Regions from separate parts of the Pseudomonas syringae genome, predicted to be linked through region 2. Evidence: predicted binding sites of a transcription regulator. Region 2 holds the regulator's gene; the other holds the start of a gene.
The links. The regulator FliA, encoded in region 2, starts transcription of late flagellar genes. The targets are predictions, from matches to a motif close to CTAAAGTTTNNNNNNNNNNNGCCGNTAA.
Positions count from the first base shown of each region.

Region 1: the regulator FliA is predicted to act here: its motif matches at 4,349-4,376, upstream of I9H07_RS24515 (methyl-accepting chemotaxis protein).

Region 1 is NZ_CP066265.1:5,532,215-5,539,485, forward strand. It holds gene I9H07_RS24505 (Na/Pi cotransporter family protein) at 1-953, opposite strand, end outside; gene I9H07_RS24510 (class I SAM-dependent methyltransferase) at 1,221-1,940, opposite strand; gene I9H07_RS24515 (methyl-accepting chemotaxis protein) at 2,270-4,246, opposite strand; gene I9H07_RS24520 (LysR substrate-binding domain-containing protein) at 4,427-5,347, opposite strand; gene I9H07_RS24525 (NorM family multidrug efflux MATE transporter) at 5,505-6,887, shown strand; gene I9H07_RS24530 (putative bifunctional diguanylate cyclase/phosphodiesterase) at 6,900-7,271, opposite strand, start outside.
Region 2 is NZ_CP066265.1:1,681,590-1,688,860, reverse strand. It holds gene I9H07_RS07690 (chemotaxis protein CheA) at 1-848, opposite strand, end outside; gene I9H07_RS07685 (protein phosphatase CheZ) at 882-1,667, opposite strand; gene I9H07_RS07680 (chemotaxis response regulator CheY) at 1,687-2,061, opposite strand; gene fliA (RNA polymerase sigma factor FliA) at 2,314-3,054, opposite strand; gene fleN (flagellar synthesis regulator FleN) at 3,051-3,884, opposite strand; gene flhF (flagellar biosynthesis protein FlhF) at 4,000-5,328, opposite strand; gene flhA (flagellar biosynthesis protein FlhA) at 5,340-7,271, opposite strand, start outside.

The DNA.
Region 1 (7,271 bases), 1.7 Mb from region 2:
CGAGGCTTGGCCAGCCCGCCGGTTTCATTCTGCTGCGGCAGCAAGTACGAGCACAGCCGCGCCATCGGGGCCACGGTGGGCAGCATGATCAGGCAGCGCACGGTGTTGTAGATCAGATGAAAGCCGATGACCAGTTCCTGTGGACGAAAGCCCAGCGTGTCGATCCATTCGACCAGCGGATCGAGCACCGGAATGATCAGCAGCAAGCCAAGCAGTTTGTACAGCAGGCTGCCGAGCGCCACTTGCCGACCGGCGACGTTCTGCATGCTGGTGCTGAGGAACGCCAGGAGCCCACTGCCGATGTTGGCGCCGATCACCAGCCCGATCGCGACCGGCAAACCGATGACTTCGGTGCCTGCCAGCGTGGCAGTCAACAGCACCGCTGCGAGGCTGGAATAGGAAATCAGCGCAAACATGGCGCCCACCAACGCATCCAGCAACAGGTCGCCGGTCAGCGAAGCAAACAGCACTTTCACCCCGGCCGCCTGAGTGATGGGCGCGGCAGCCGCGACGATCAATTGCAGCGCCAGCACGATCAGGCCCAGACCAATACCGACCCGGCCCATCTGACCGGCGCGGGTCTGCTTGCGCGACAGAAAGAACACCACACCGAGGAAAATCAGCAGCGGCGACAGCCATGACAAGTCAAATGTCAGTACGCGGGACATCAATGCCGTACCGACATCGGCCCCCAGCATGATCACCAGTGCAGGTGTCAGCGTCATCAGCCCCTGGCCGACGAAGGAGGTCACCAGCATGGCGGTAGCGTTACTGCTCTGTACCATGGCGGTCACCAGAATGCCGGCGATGAACGCCAACGGCCGTTTGGACATGTTCTGGCTGAGCAAGCGGCGCAGTTGCGCTCCATAAACACGAAGGATGCCGGTGCGCACGATATGTGTGCCCCAGATCAGCAGGGCGACAGCAGACAGCAAATCGAGCAGGGTCAGCATGCAGAAAGCCCCCTGAGGTTTGCCCGTTCAGGCGATGAATTGAAAGATGCAGCGTGTAGCGAGCGAGGACGGGTTGATAGCGCTCTACTAAGCTTTAGTCGGCCTTTGGCCTTGGCGCCAGCATCGCACAGGGCGGGAGTCATTGAAATAAAAGTGTCATAAATCAGTATTTTGATGTCGCTTACGGGCATCTGCGATGGACATGCCGCAGACAGTTCATGCGCTGGAGCCAGCTTGCCGCCCGAAGGCTGCAAGTGGATTGCCCGGTCAATCCATGGTGAATGCGACGTTGGGTTCGAGTTTCATCCCGACGGCTTTTGCGACCTTCATGCCCTTTTCATATGAAAACGATTTATCCGCAGTGGGCTGGAAAAATTCCACGAAATCCAGACTGCGACGGCTGAATACGAACCCGCCGATCAGTGGTTGATTGACTGCATAGAGGTGCGGACACAGCGCCATCATCGACGATGCGGGCACGCCGATCAGGTGTTCCTCAAGATCACCGTCCTGCTGGGCGTCCTGCGGGTAGAACCACAGCGGGGTGCTGATAAACAGGTAGGAGTCCGGCCCCAGACTGGAAAGCAGCGTCCGTACCAGCCATCGTGCAGTGTCCGCCGTCAGGTGCTCGACAACGTCCAGCAGGCAGATTATCCGGTACTGAGCAAGCCGCTCGGATGACAGCTCCTGAGCCAGACCATGCCAGATGTTGCGGTAGGTGGCGTTTTCATACAGCTGCGAATTCTGGCAGTTGGCCTCCCAGCCATCGATGCCATCTACCGACCAGTGCGCAGTGTCCGGATTCGATTTGATCAAGGCCCCCATTGTTCCGGAGCCAAAGCCGATATCCAGAACTTCTACATCAGCGCTGAGATCCTTGAGGATATGGAAAATCATCGCCTTTGGGGACACCGAATCACCTTCCACGTGGCCAGATGCAGGTGGGCAACCTTCGATGGGCTGATAGTTTTCAACATACTGCTTCATGGTCGAGATCCTTGACGGGGTCGGTAGGGGATGTGCCGGATATCTTGCTGAAGCATCCGTGTCGGGCTTTGGCGTCAGTGCAAGCAGTGTAGGGGCTTTCGAATGCCAGGCCCCCGATCCTGCGAAATGATCAGAAGTGCCTGTTCACAAGACTGTCTATCGGCCGACAGTGGTATTTTCTGAAACAGGCCCGAATTGACCTGGTACCGATGCTCCGCGCTGCATCCAGGTCCAGACGTGCATTCAAGGCTGGACGCAAAGCGTTCAGAACGGCGTGCCAATGCGGAGCATTGGCACGATATTCGGCTGGTCATAACGGCGTTGGGAACTCAACGAAACCGGTCAACCTCGTTGCGCAATTCGGTCGCCAGGCCGTTCAGTTCCTGGGCGGTGATTGCGAGGTTGGACATGACCTGGCGTTGTTCGCTGTTAGCCATGGCGATGCTTTGCAGGTTGCTGCTGAGCATGGTTGCGGTGCTGCTTTGCTCTTGGGTGGCCGTGGTAATGGCTGCGAACTGATGCCCGGCCGAACGGCTTTGCTCGTCGATCTGCGCCAGTGCAGACGCCACTTTCGAGTTGAGCGACAGGCCTTCCTGCATCAGGGTGTTGCCCTGCTGCATGGTGCTAATGGCGTTGCCGGTTTCCTGCTGGATGCTGGCGATCATGCCAGAGATTTCATCGGTGGCTTCGCGGGTACGTGACGCCAGGCTGCGAACTTCATCCGCGACGACTGCAAAGCCACGGCCTTGCTCACCGGCACGTGCCGCCTCGATGGCGGCGTTGAGGGCGAGCAGGTTGGTCTGGTCGGCGATTGACGTGATCACGCCGACAATACTGCCGATTTCCTGCGAGCGCTGGCCCAGTGTGTCGATGACTTTCGCGGTGCTGCTCAACGACGTCGCGATCTGTTGCAGCGATGAAGACGCTTCGTCCATCGACGTGCGCCCGATGCGCGTCTGCTGCGCGTTTTCCTGCGCCAGACGCTCGGTATTGCCCATGTTGTCAGCGATGTTCATCGACGTGGCGCTGAACTCCTCAACGGCACCGGCCATGCTGGTGATCTCGCCGGACTGCTGTTCCATGCCCTCGTAGGCACCGCCGGACAGGCCGGACAACGCATTGGCGCGGCTGCTGACTTCCTGCGCGGCGGTACGGATGTGCGACACCATGGACGACAGCGCTTCACTCATCTTGTTGAAGCTGCCGGACAGCTGGCCGATTTCGTCGTTGCTGGTCACATTGAGGCGTACGCTCAGATCGCCAGCGCCCAGTGCATCGGCCTGACGAACCAGTTCGGAGAGCGGACGCAGCTTGCTGCGCAGCAACCAGATGGCGCTGACCACGGCGATGATCATGGCCAGCAGGCTGCCGATAGCCAGTTGCGTACCCACGTTCCAGGTCACTTCGCTGATTTCACTGCGCGGCATGCTGGCAATGACTGTCCAGGGGCCACCGGCGAACGGCTGGCCGACGCTGTAATAGTCATCGTTACCTTCATTCCAGAATTGCGCCTTGCCCGGTTTGCTGGCGAGGTCGGCGACTGCTTTCGCGGCACTTTCCTGGGATTTGACGCCGGCAGGCGGAACCAGCCAGGTGCCTTTGTCGTCCAGCAGAGCCAGCGAACCGGTAGAGCCGATACGGAAGCTTTTGAGGTTATCGAACTGGGTTTTCTGCGCGTCGGTGTAATCGAATCCTACGAACAGTGCCGCAATGATCTTGCCGCTGCTGTCACGCACCGGGCTGTACTGGGTCATGTAATAACGATCAAACAGTACTGCTTTCCCGACATAGCTCTGACCCGCCATCAAGCGCTCGTAAGCGGCGCCTTTGCGGTCCAGTACAGTGCCGATGGCGCGCGTGCCATCCTGCTTGCTCAACGAGGTGCTGATGCGGACAAAGTCATCGCCACTGCGCACGAAAATCGTCGCCACGCCTGCGGTCATCGAGCGGAATTCATCGACTTCGGTAAAGTCGTTGTTCAGTGCTGTATCACGCAGATACAGGCCCGGCGTCGAAGTGCCGGCTACGGTTACCGGCTTGTCGGCTTGCAGGGTCAGGCCTTCGGCGAAGCGCTTCTCGAACAGACCGCTCAAGCGCTGGGTACTGTCGCGCAACGTGCTGTGAAACGTGTTGAGCTGGTCGGCGAGCAGCCTGGCTTCGCTCGACATGTGTTCTTCGCGAATGACCAGGTTGGACGCGTCCAGGGATCTCAAGGCGAACAGCGTACTGCCACTGATAACGACGGCGAGGATCACTGCCAGAGCAATACCCAGTTGCGAGGCGATTCTAGTACGGGGCTTGGACATAGAGACTCCACGCCAAATGACTGGAGTCGCCTGATCCGTGGCTTACCATTCAGCGAATATTTAGTTGGGGTTCTTCCGCCTGACAAGGCGACGTTAAGCATTGCTTCGGCCATCAACTTCGTTACTTGAGCGCGTGGCGCGACATTTATGAATGATGGCAGTTCAATACTAAACTAAATATTAATGAAGTACTTCAACTAGTGGCAACTCCATAGCCTTCACTTCTCCCAGAAGAAAATCACTGAGGCGTCTTAACCGCTCTGCGCCGGGCCTTGTGCGCGGCCAGACCAGATAATAATTTTCTCCGCTGAACACTGCCGTACGCCACGGCAGGCTCAAGCGCGCCTGCGCCACATCTTCGGCGACCATCAGCAAGTCGCCCATCGAGACCCCGTAACCGCGTGCTGCCGCAATCATCCCCAGCTCCAGCGTGTCGAATACCTGCCCGCCTTTCAGCGAGACCTTGTCGCCCAGACCCATGCGGTTCAGCCAGGTGCGCCAGTCGCGGCGGTCCGGTGTCGGGTGCAGCAGTTCTGCCCTCGCCAGTCGCTCGACATTCCACGGCGGATCCTGCAACAAGGTGGGCGACCCGACCGGTATCAGTAACTCCGGGAACAGCAGAGTGGCCTCCCAGTCCGCCGGAAAATGCCCTTGGCTGAGCAGAATCGCGCAGTCAAAAGGCTCCTGGGTAAAGTCCACGGCGTCGATGTCCATCCAGGCGCTGGTCAACTGCACTTCATTGCCGGGTTGCAGATGACGAAAACGGCTGAGCCGCGCCAGCAACCAGCGCATGGTCAGGGTCGAAGGCGCCTTCATGCGCAGGATGCCTTCCTCGGTCTGCAAGATGCTGCAGGCCCGCTCCAGCGCCAGAAAGCCATCGCGCACGCCGGGTAACAGGGAGCGTGCCGATTCGGTCAGTTGCAGGTTGCGCCCGTTACGCTGAAACAAACGGCAGGCAAAGTACTCCTCCAGCGTACGGATATGCCGACTGACCGCACTTTGGGTGATCGACAGCTCTTCTGCTGCACGCGTGAACGAGGTATGCCGTGCAGCGGCTTCAAATGCTCTTAGTGCATAAAGTGGCGGGAGATTGCGAGGCATGCGGCGCGTCCTGCTGGCGATGAACCTTTACTTTACTGCAAATCTATTCAGATGAGTTTTAGTCATGCTAAGCATCAGGTTTATCGTTTTGTGCTACGGCGTTTAAGTGCCCAGAATACGCTGCTTAACAGTCCCTTCGCCGTAGAGCACCGCCACCATGCAGCAGCCCGCCTTCAAAGAACTCTGGATTATCCTGCGCCTGGCCGGGCCGCTGATCGCGTCACAGATGGCGCACATGCTCATGGTCTTCACCGACACGGTCATGATGGGCAAAATCGGCCCGGAAGCGCTGGCGGGCGGCGGGCTGGGTGCCGCGACCTACAGCTTCATCTCGTTTTTCTGCGTCGGTGTGATGGCGGCGGTCGGTACGCTGGTTTCGATCCGCCACGGCGCGGGTGATACAGAAGGTGCGACGCGCCTGACTCAGGCCGGGTTGTGGCTGGCGTGGGGCATGGCACTGGTCGCCGCCTTGTTGTTGTGGAACCTGGAGCCGGTGCTGTTGCAGTTCGGTCAGGCCGAAGCCAACGTGCACATGGCTGCGCAATTTCTGATCACGTTGCCCCTCGCCCTGCCCGGTCTGCTCAGCTTCATGGCGTTGCGCGGCTTCACCAGTGCGCTGGGCCGCGCGGGGCCGGTCATGACCATCAGCGTGGCCGGCGCCGTTGCCAACTTCGCGCTCAATTACGCGATGATTCATCAATGGCTCGGCCTGCCGAACCTCGGGCTGATGGGCATCGGTCTGGTCACTGCCGTCGTGACCAACTGCATGGCACTGGCGCTGGCGTTGCACATCAAGCGCCATCCGGCCTACGCGGCGTATCCGATCAGCAAGGGGTTGTCGAAACTGTCGCGCAGTCACTTGAAAGAACTGTGGCGTCTGGGCTTGCCGATTGGCGGGACCTACGCGGTGGAGGTCGGGCTGTTTACCTTCGCGGCGTTCTGCATGGGGGCGATGGGCAGTACGCAGATGGCGGCGCACCAGATCGCCCTGCAAACGGTGTCCATGGCGTTCATGATTCCGGTGGGCATTTCCTATGCGGTGACCATGCGTATCGGTCAGCACTATGGCGCTGGCAACATGCTCATGGCGCGCACCGCCGGGCGTGTGGGGATCGGTTTTGGCGGCAGCGTGATGCTGATGTTCGGGATTCTGTTCTGGCTGGCCCCGCATTGGGTCATTGGTCTGTTTCTGGACATCAACGACCCGGCATTTGCCGAGATTGTCGTGCTGGCCGCGAAGTTGCTGGCCATTGCCGCCTGGTTCGAGTTCTTCGACGGTACCCAGACCATCGCCATGGGCGCGATTCGCGGGCTCAAGGATGCTCGCACCACGTTCCTGATCGGCCTGGGCTGTTATTGGCTGATCGCTGCGCCTGCCGCGTGGCTGCTCGGGTTTTATGCCGACGCTGGCGCACCGGGCGTATGGTGGGGCCTGGCGTTGGGCCTGCTCTGCTCGGCGCTGGCGCTGACCTACGCATTCGAATGGAAGACGGCGCGCCTGCTGCGTCGGGAGGCCGCAGGCGTGGCGGTGCCGGTTTAGGCCGGCACGTCGTTATCCTGAAGTCGACACGTCCGGGTATCCGGCTTCCGAACGCAGATACGTCACCAACGCCGTCATCGGCAGCGGTCTGCTGATCAGATAGCCCTGCACCTGATCGCAGCCGAAGCTGCGCAGCAAGGCCAGTTGCCCGGCCGTTTCAACGCCTTCGGCCACCACTTCCAGATTCAGGTTGTGCGCCAGATTGATCATGGCGTGGACCAGCTTGCGGTTCTCTTCGCGTGACTCCATCTGCCCGACAAAGCCCATGTCGACCTTGAGCAGCGCGATGGGCAGGCTGTTGAGGTGCATGAATGACGAATAGCCGGTGCCGAAGTCATCCAGCGAAAACCGCACGCCCAGCCGTCCCAGCGCCTCCATGGTCTG
Region 2 (7,271 bases):
GCTTTCGAGGCCGCAGGAGCCTTGGCAACCGCAGCCACCGGGGCAGCGGCAACCGTAGTGGCTACTGCGGCGTCGAACGAACCCTTGCCATGCAACTGATCGAGCAGCGCCTCGAATTCGTCGTCAGTGATTTCATCACCGGCAGATGCAACCTTGTTGCTCTGCGCAGCAGGTGCCGGGGCGGCGACAACATCGGCTGCAAACTTGCCCTTGCCATGCAACTGATCGAGCAGGGATTCAAATTCCTGATCGGTGATCTCGTCGCCGGACGCTGCACTGGCAGCCGGTGCTGGCGCAGCCGCCGGAGCGGCCGATACCGGATTGCTGCCATGCAGCGAATCCAGCAGTTGTTCGAATTCATCATCAGTGATTTCATCACCGCCTGCGGCCTGCGCTGCCGCCGGGGCAGGAGCCTCGGCAACGGGCTCAGGTTCCGCAGCTACCACCGCATCAGCGGACTGCGGCTCGGCCAGACGCGCCAGCGCTGCCAGCAATTCCGGTGTGGCGGGCGTGACATCAGTCCGTTCACGTACTTGACCAAACATGCTGTTGACGGCGTCCAGAGCTTCCAGGACCACATCCATCAGTTCGGAATCAACGCGTCGTTCGCCCTTGCGCAGGATGTCGAACACGTTTTCGGCGATATGGCAGCACTCCACCAGCTCATGGAGCTGGAGGAAGCCGGCGCCCCCTTTTACAGTGTGAAAACCGCGAAAAATTGCATTGAGCAGATCAGCATCATCCGGTCGGCTTTCCAGCTCGACCAATTGCTCTGACAACTGCTCCAGAATTTCGCCGGCCTCTACCAGAAAATCCTGAAGGATTTCTTCATCGGCGCCGAAGCTCATGGGGTGCTCCCTAAAATTAACCGTCAACAGATCTTAGAAGCCGAGGCTCGATAGCAGATCGTCTACATCATCCTGTCCGGATACGACGTCTTCACGTTTATCGGCATGAATCTGCGGACCTTCACCCTTGGCGAGATGTTTTTTAGGATCTTTTTCAGCAAGGATGGATTCTTCGTCATGTTCGATGCCTGCGAAGCGATCGACATGGCTGGCCATGAGCACCAGTTTGAGCAAATTGCCTTCTACTTCAGTGACCAGTTGCGTGACACGCTTGATGACCTGACCGGTGAGGTCCTGGTAATCCTGGGCAAGCAGAATGTCGTTGAGGTGTGCGGAGACCTCATGGGTTTCCTTCTCGGTACGCGTCAGAAAACCATCGACCCGCTTGGCGAGTTCGCGAAATTCTTCGGCACCGATTTCGCGGCGCATGAAACGCCCCCAGTCTTCGCTCAACGCCTTGGCGTCGGTACTCAGACCGTTCATGAGCGGCGTGCTTTCCTCGACCAGATCCATTGTGCGGTTGGCCGCATTCTCGGTCAGCCGGACGACGTACGACAGACGCTCGGTGGCATCAGTGATCTGCGACACCTCCTCGGCCTGAGGCATATGCGGATCGATCTGGAAGTTGACGATTGCACTGTGCAGCTCGCGCGTCAGCTTGCCCACTTCCTGATAAAGGCCGCGGTCACGTGTCTGGTTGAGCTCATGGATCAGCTGCACAGCCTCGCCGAAACGACCTTTTTCAAGGCTGGTGACAAGTTCTTGCGCGTGTCTTTTTAAGGTCGACTCAAAGTCGGCCATCGAATCAGTGTTATCCATAGCGCCCTCACGGCATGCATCAGCTATTGACGCGGTCAAAGATCTTTTCGATCTTCTCTTTCAGCGCTTGAGCCGTGAATGGCTTGACTACATAACCGTTCACCCCTGCCTGCGCAGCTTCGATGATCTGCTCACGCTTGGCCTCGGCAGTGACCATCAGCACCGGAAGATTCTTCAGGCGCTCATCCGCACGAACCTGACGCAACAGGTCGATGCCGGACATGCCAGGCATGTTCCAGTCCGTCACCAGAAAGTCAAAGGCACCGCTCTGCAGCATCGGCAATGCGGTCAGACCATCATCGGCTTCCGACGTGTTGGTAAACCCCAGATCACGCAACAGGTTCTTGATGATCCGCCGCATCGTTGAGAAGTCATCAACGATGAGGATTTTCATGTTCTTGTCCAATTCGACCTCCAAGCAGTCTTTAACGCGTTCAGCACCTGAACACGCTGTTCAATCAATACTGGCACAGCACACTCCCAGCTATACGAAACGAAGACGGGCTTGGCACAACGACAGTCAAGACTGCGACTAAAGCCCATCGAGACGCTGCCCGACAGGCCCCTGCCTCGTCTATCCTGTTACCACGTAACGCTTTGCACAGCCGGCATGCAGACAACGCGCGACAAACGTCGCGCCCTGCCGTCAACGCGCTCGCCACTCCCCCAAACGCCCTCGCAAACGAGCTGCGCACTGGCTGTGTAACTGACTGACTCGCGATTCGCTGACCCCTAGAACCTCTCCGATTTCCTTCAGGTTCAGCTCTTCGTCATAGTACAGCGCCAACACCAGACGCTCACGCTCCGGCAAATTGGCAATTGCATCGGCCAACGCGGCCTGGAAGCGCTCGTCTTCCAGATCGCGCGACGGCTCGAGCGAACCGCTCGCGCCGTCCTCGTGCAGCCCTTCATGATCGCCGTCCTGTAACAGGTCGTCGAAACTGAAGAGGCGGCTGCCCAAGGTATCATTCAAAATCCCGTAATAATCATCAAGACTCAACTGGAGTTCGGCCGCAACCTCGTGATCTTTAGCGTCACGTCCGGTTTTAGCTTCAATTGCGCGAATTGCGTCACTGACCATGCGGGTATTGCGGTGTACCGAGCGAGGCGCCCAGTCACCCTTGCGCACTTCGTCGAGCATGGCTCCACGGATGCGAATACCGGCATAGGTTTCGAAACTCGCACCCTTGGTGGAATCGTATTTGGTGGAGACTTCAAGCAGACCGATCATGCCGGCCTGAATCAGATCCTCGACCTGCACACTGGCCGGCAAACGCGCCAGCAAATGGTAGGCAATACGCTTGACCAGCGGTGCATACCGCTCGATCAGCTCATATTGTGAGTTACGAGAAGTCTTGCTGTACATCTGATAGCCGCTCGCAGTCATTGCACAGGCCCCGCGCTGGTCTGGTGGACGAGTCTCTCGACGAAGAACTCGAGATGACCCCGCGGGTTGGCTGGCAACGGCCAGGTATCAACCTTCTGAGCAATGGCCTTGAACGCCAGTGCACATTTGGAACGCGGGAATGCTTCGTAGACGGCACGCTGTTTCTGCACGGCCTTGCGCACGCATTCGTCGTACGGCACGGCGCCCACATACTGCAGGGCAACATCAAGAAAACGGTCTGTTACTTTGGTCAGTTTGGCGAACAGGTTGCGCCCTTCCTGCGGGCTCTGGGCCATGTTGGCCAGTACCCGGAAGCGGTTCATGCCGTAGTCGCGATTGAGCAGCTTGATCAGGGCGTAGGCATCGGTGATCGACGTGGGCTCGTCGCATACCACCAACAGTACTTCCTGAGCAGCGCGCACGAAGCTCACCACTGATTCACCGATACCGGCAGCCGTGTCGATCACCAGCACATCAAGATTGTCGCCAATCTCGCTGAACGCCTGGATCAAGCCGGCATGCTGGGCGGGAGACAGATGCACCATGCTCTGCGTGCCGGAAGCAGCAGGCACGATACGAACGCCACCCGGCCCCTGCAACAGAACGTCGCGCAACTCGCAGCGACCCTCGATCACATCGGCGAGCGTCCGTTTGGGTGTCAGCCCAAGCAGAACGTCGACATTGGCCAGGCCAAGATCGGCATCCAGCAGCATGACGCGCCGGCCAAGCTCGGCGAGGGCCAGCGAGAGGTTCACTGACACGTTAGTCTTACCGACGCCACCTTTGCCGCCGGTCACCGCGATCACCTGTACGGGATGCATGCTGCCCATGTTATTTCTTTACCTTGACTTGCGTAGACCGAAACCACACCGAGAACCGCACATTCACAAATGAACAATGCCTGGCAGACCGTTGATGCAGGGACATTCCAAAAATATCCATCACTTAACCCACTCTCTTGCCAGGGGTGTGATAGAGGTCAGCAAACATATCAGCCATCGCTTCCTCGCTCGGCTCATCCTGCATCTGCACGCTCACGGCACGACTGACCAACTGGTGACGCCGTGGAATGTGCAGATCATCAGGAATACGTGGGCCGTCCGTGAGGTAGGCCACTGGTAATTCGTGACTGATCGCCAGGCTCAGGACTTCGCCGAGGCTGGCTGTTTCATCGAGCTTGGTCAGAATGCATCCCGCCAGGCCACAACGTTTGTAACTGTGATAAGCCGCCGTCAGCACCTGCTTCTGGCTGGTCGTTGCCAGCACCAGATAGTTACGCGACTTGATGCCACGGCCTGCCAGACTTTCCAGCTGCATGCGCAGCGCCGGATCGCTGGCTTGCAGCCCGGCGGTGTCAATCAGCACTACACGTTTGCGCAACAGTGGCTCCAGTGCCTGAACCAGGGACTGACCGGGATCGACATGGGTGACCGGCACGTTGAGGATGCGGCCCAGTGTCTTGAGCTGCTCCTGAGCGCCGATACGGAAACTGTCCATGCTGACCAGCGCAATGTTCTGCGGGCCGTACTTCAAGACATAACGTGCCGCGAGCTTGGCCAGTGTGGTGGTCTTGCCCATGCCGGCAGGGCCGACCATGGCAATCACGCCACCCTCTTCCAGCGGCTCGACCTCAGGGACGGCAATCATGCGTGCCAGGTGGGCCAGCAACATGCGCCAGGCCTGACGGGGCTCATCGATGTCCGGAATCATCGACAGCAGATCGCGCGACAGCGGGCCGGACAGACCGACGCGTTGCAGGCGGCGCCACAGGTTGGCCTGCTGCGGGCGGCTGCCCTGCAACTGATTCCAGGCCAGGGAGCCGAGCTGGACTTCCAGCAGCTCACGCAGACCATTCAATTCGGAACGCATCGAGTCGAAAGCGCGCTGGCCGGCGGCAGGCTCTGCAGCAGGGGCAGGCGCATAGGCAAACGGGCGTGGCGGCTCTTCGAGTGTCGGTTCGATGTGCGTGTCGACAGCGCTGCCGGTTTTACCGGAAAACAGCTGAAGGTTGACCGACGTGTCACTGTCACTGCGATTGTTCAATTCAGCCTGAGCGGAGACGATGCGCGACTGAGTCTTGCGCAGCTCGTCTTCCAGCTCCATGTTCGGCACGCGCGGGGCCAGGGCAGACAGCTTGTAATCCAGAGCAGCAGTCAGCTCTACGCCACCGGCTATGCGCCGGTTACCGATGATGGCAGCTTCAGCGCCCAGCTCATCACGAACCAGCTTCATGGCTTGACGCATATCGGCGGCGAAAAATCGCTTAACTTGCATGACTCACTACCTCAGCCGTTCGGCCCGACAGTCGCTACGATGGTTACTTGCTTGTTGTCCGGTATTTCCTGATACGCCAGAACATGCATGTTCGGTACAGCCAAACGTCCAAATCGTGACAGCATCGCCCGGACAGGACCTGCTACCAGAAGAATCACCGGCAACCCTTGCATCTCTTGACGCTGGGCGGCTTCGATCAACGAACGCTGGAGCTTTTCAGCCATGCTTGGCTCAAGCAGAACGCCTTCTTCCTGACCCTGACCGGCCTTCTGTAGACTATTGAGCAATATCTGTTCCAACCTTGGCTCCAGAGTGATAACAGGCAGCTCCGGCTCAACGCCTACAATGCTTTGGACGATTGCGCGACTCAGACCGACGCGCACGGCCGCGACCAAAGCGGCGGTATCTTGACTCTTTCCAGCGTTGTTAGCGATGGACTCTGCGATGCTGCGGATGTCACGCACCGGCACGTGTTCGGCCAGCAGCGCTTGCAGCACATTGAGCAGCGACGACAGCGACAGCACACCCGGAACCAGCTCTTCAGCGAGCTTGGGCGAGCTTTTGGCCAGCAATTGCATCAGTTGCTGGACTTCTTCATGGCCGATCAGCTCGTGGGAGTGCTTGTACAGAATCTGGTTGAGGTGCGTCGCTACCACGGTGCTGGCGTCCACCACCGTGTACCCGAGTGACTGTGCCTGGCTGCGCTGGCTGATTTCGATCCAGACCGCCTCGAGGCCGAACGCCGGGTCTCTGGCGGTGATGCCGTTCAGGGTGCCGAAGACTTGCCCGGGATTGATCGCCAGCTCGCGATCCGGATAGATCTCGGCCTCGGCCAGGATCACGCCCATCAGCGTCAAGCGATAGGCGCTGGGCGCCAGATCGAGGTTGTCACGGATGTGTACGGTCGGCATCAGGAAGCCAAGCTCCTGAGACAGCTTCTTGCGCACGCCCTTGATACGCGCGAGCAGTTGGCCACCCTGATTGCGGTCCACCAGCGGAATCAGGCGATAACCCACTTCCAGGCCGATGATGTCGATCGGGGTCACGTCGTCCCAGCCCAGCTCCTTGGAGTCCTGAACACGCGTCGGAGACGGCAGCAGGTCTTGCTGGCGCTGCACTTCGGCGATGGCCTCGACCTTCACCTGATTGTCTTTCTTCCACAGCAGGTACGCGCCGCCTGCGGCCACCAGCCCGAGACTGATGAAGGAAAAGTGCGGCATGCCTGGCACAAGGCCCATGACGATCATGATTGCCGCGGAAACACCCAGCGCCTTCGGCGAGGCAAACATCTGGCGATTGATCTGCTTGCCCATCTCTTCCGAACCGGAAGCACGGGTCACCATGATCGCCGCAGCGGTGGACAACAGCAGTGATGGCAATTGCGCCACCAAACCGTCACCGATGGTCAACAGGGTGTAGACGCGACCAGCATCGGCGAAGCTCATGTTGTGCTGAAAGATACCAACCAGCATGCCGCCGATCAGGTTGATGAACAGAATCAGCAGGCCGGCAATCGCATCGCCGCGCACGAATTTGCTGGCACCGTCCATGGAACCGTAAAACTCGGCTTCCTGGGCGACTTCGGCACGACGGCGCTTGGCTTCCGGCTGGTCGATAAGACCGGCGTTGAGGTCGGCGTCGATGGCCATCTGCTTGCCGGGCATCGCGTCGAGGGTGAAACGCGCGCTCACCTCGGAAATACGACCGGCACCTTTGGTGATCACCACGAAGTTGATAATCATCAGGATCGCGAAGACCACGATACCGACGACATAGTTGCCGCCGATGACCACTTCACCGAACGCTTGAATCACCTTGCCCGCAGCAGCGTGACCGTCCTGACCGTGGAGCATGACCACTCGGGTCGAAGCCACGTTCAGTGCCAGGCGCAGCAACGTGGCGACCAGCAGGATGGTCGGGAACACCGAGAAATCCAGCGGCCG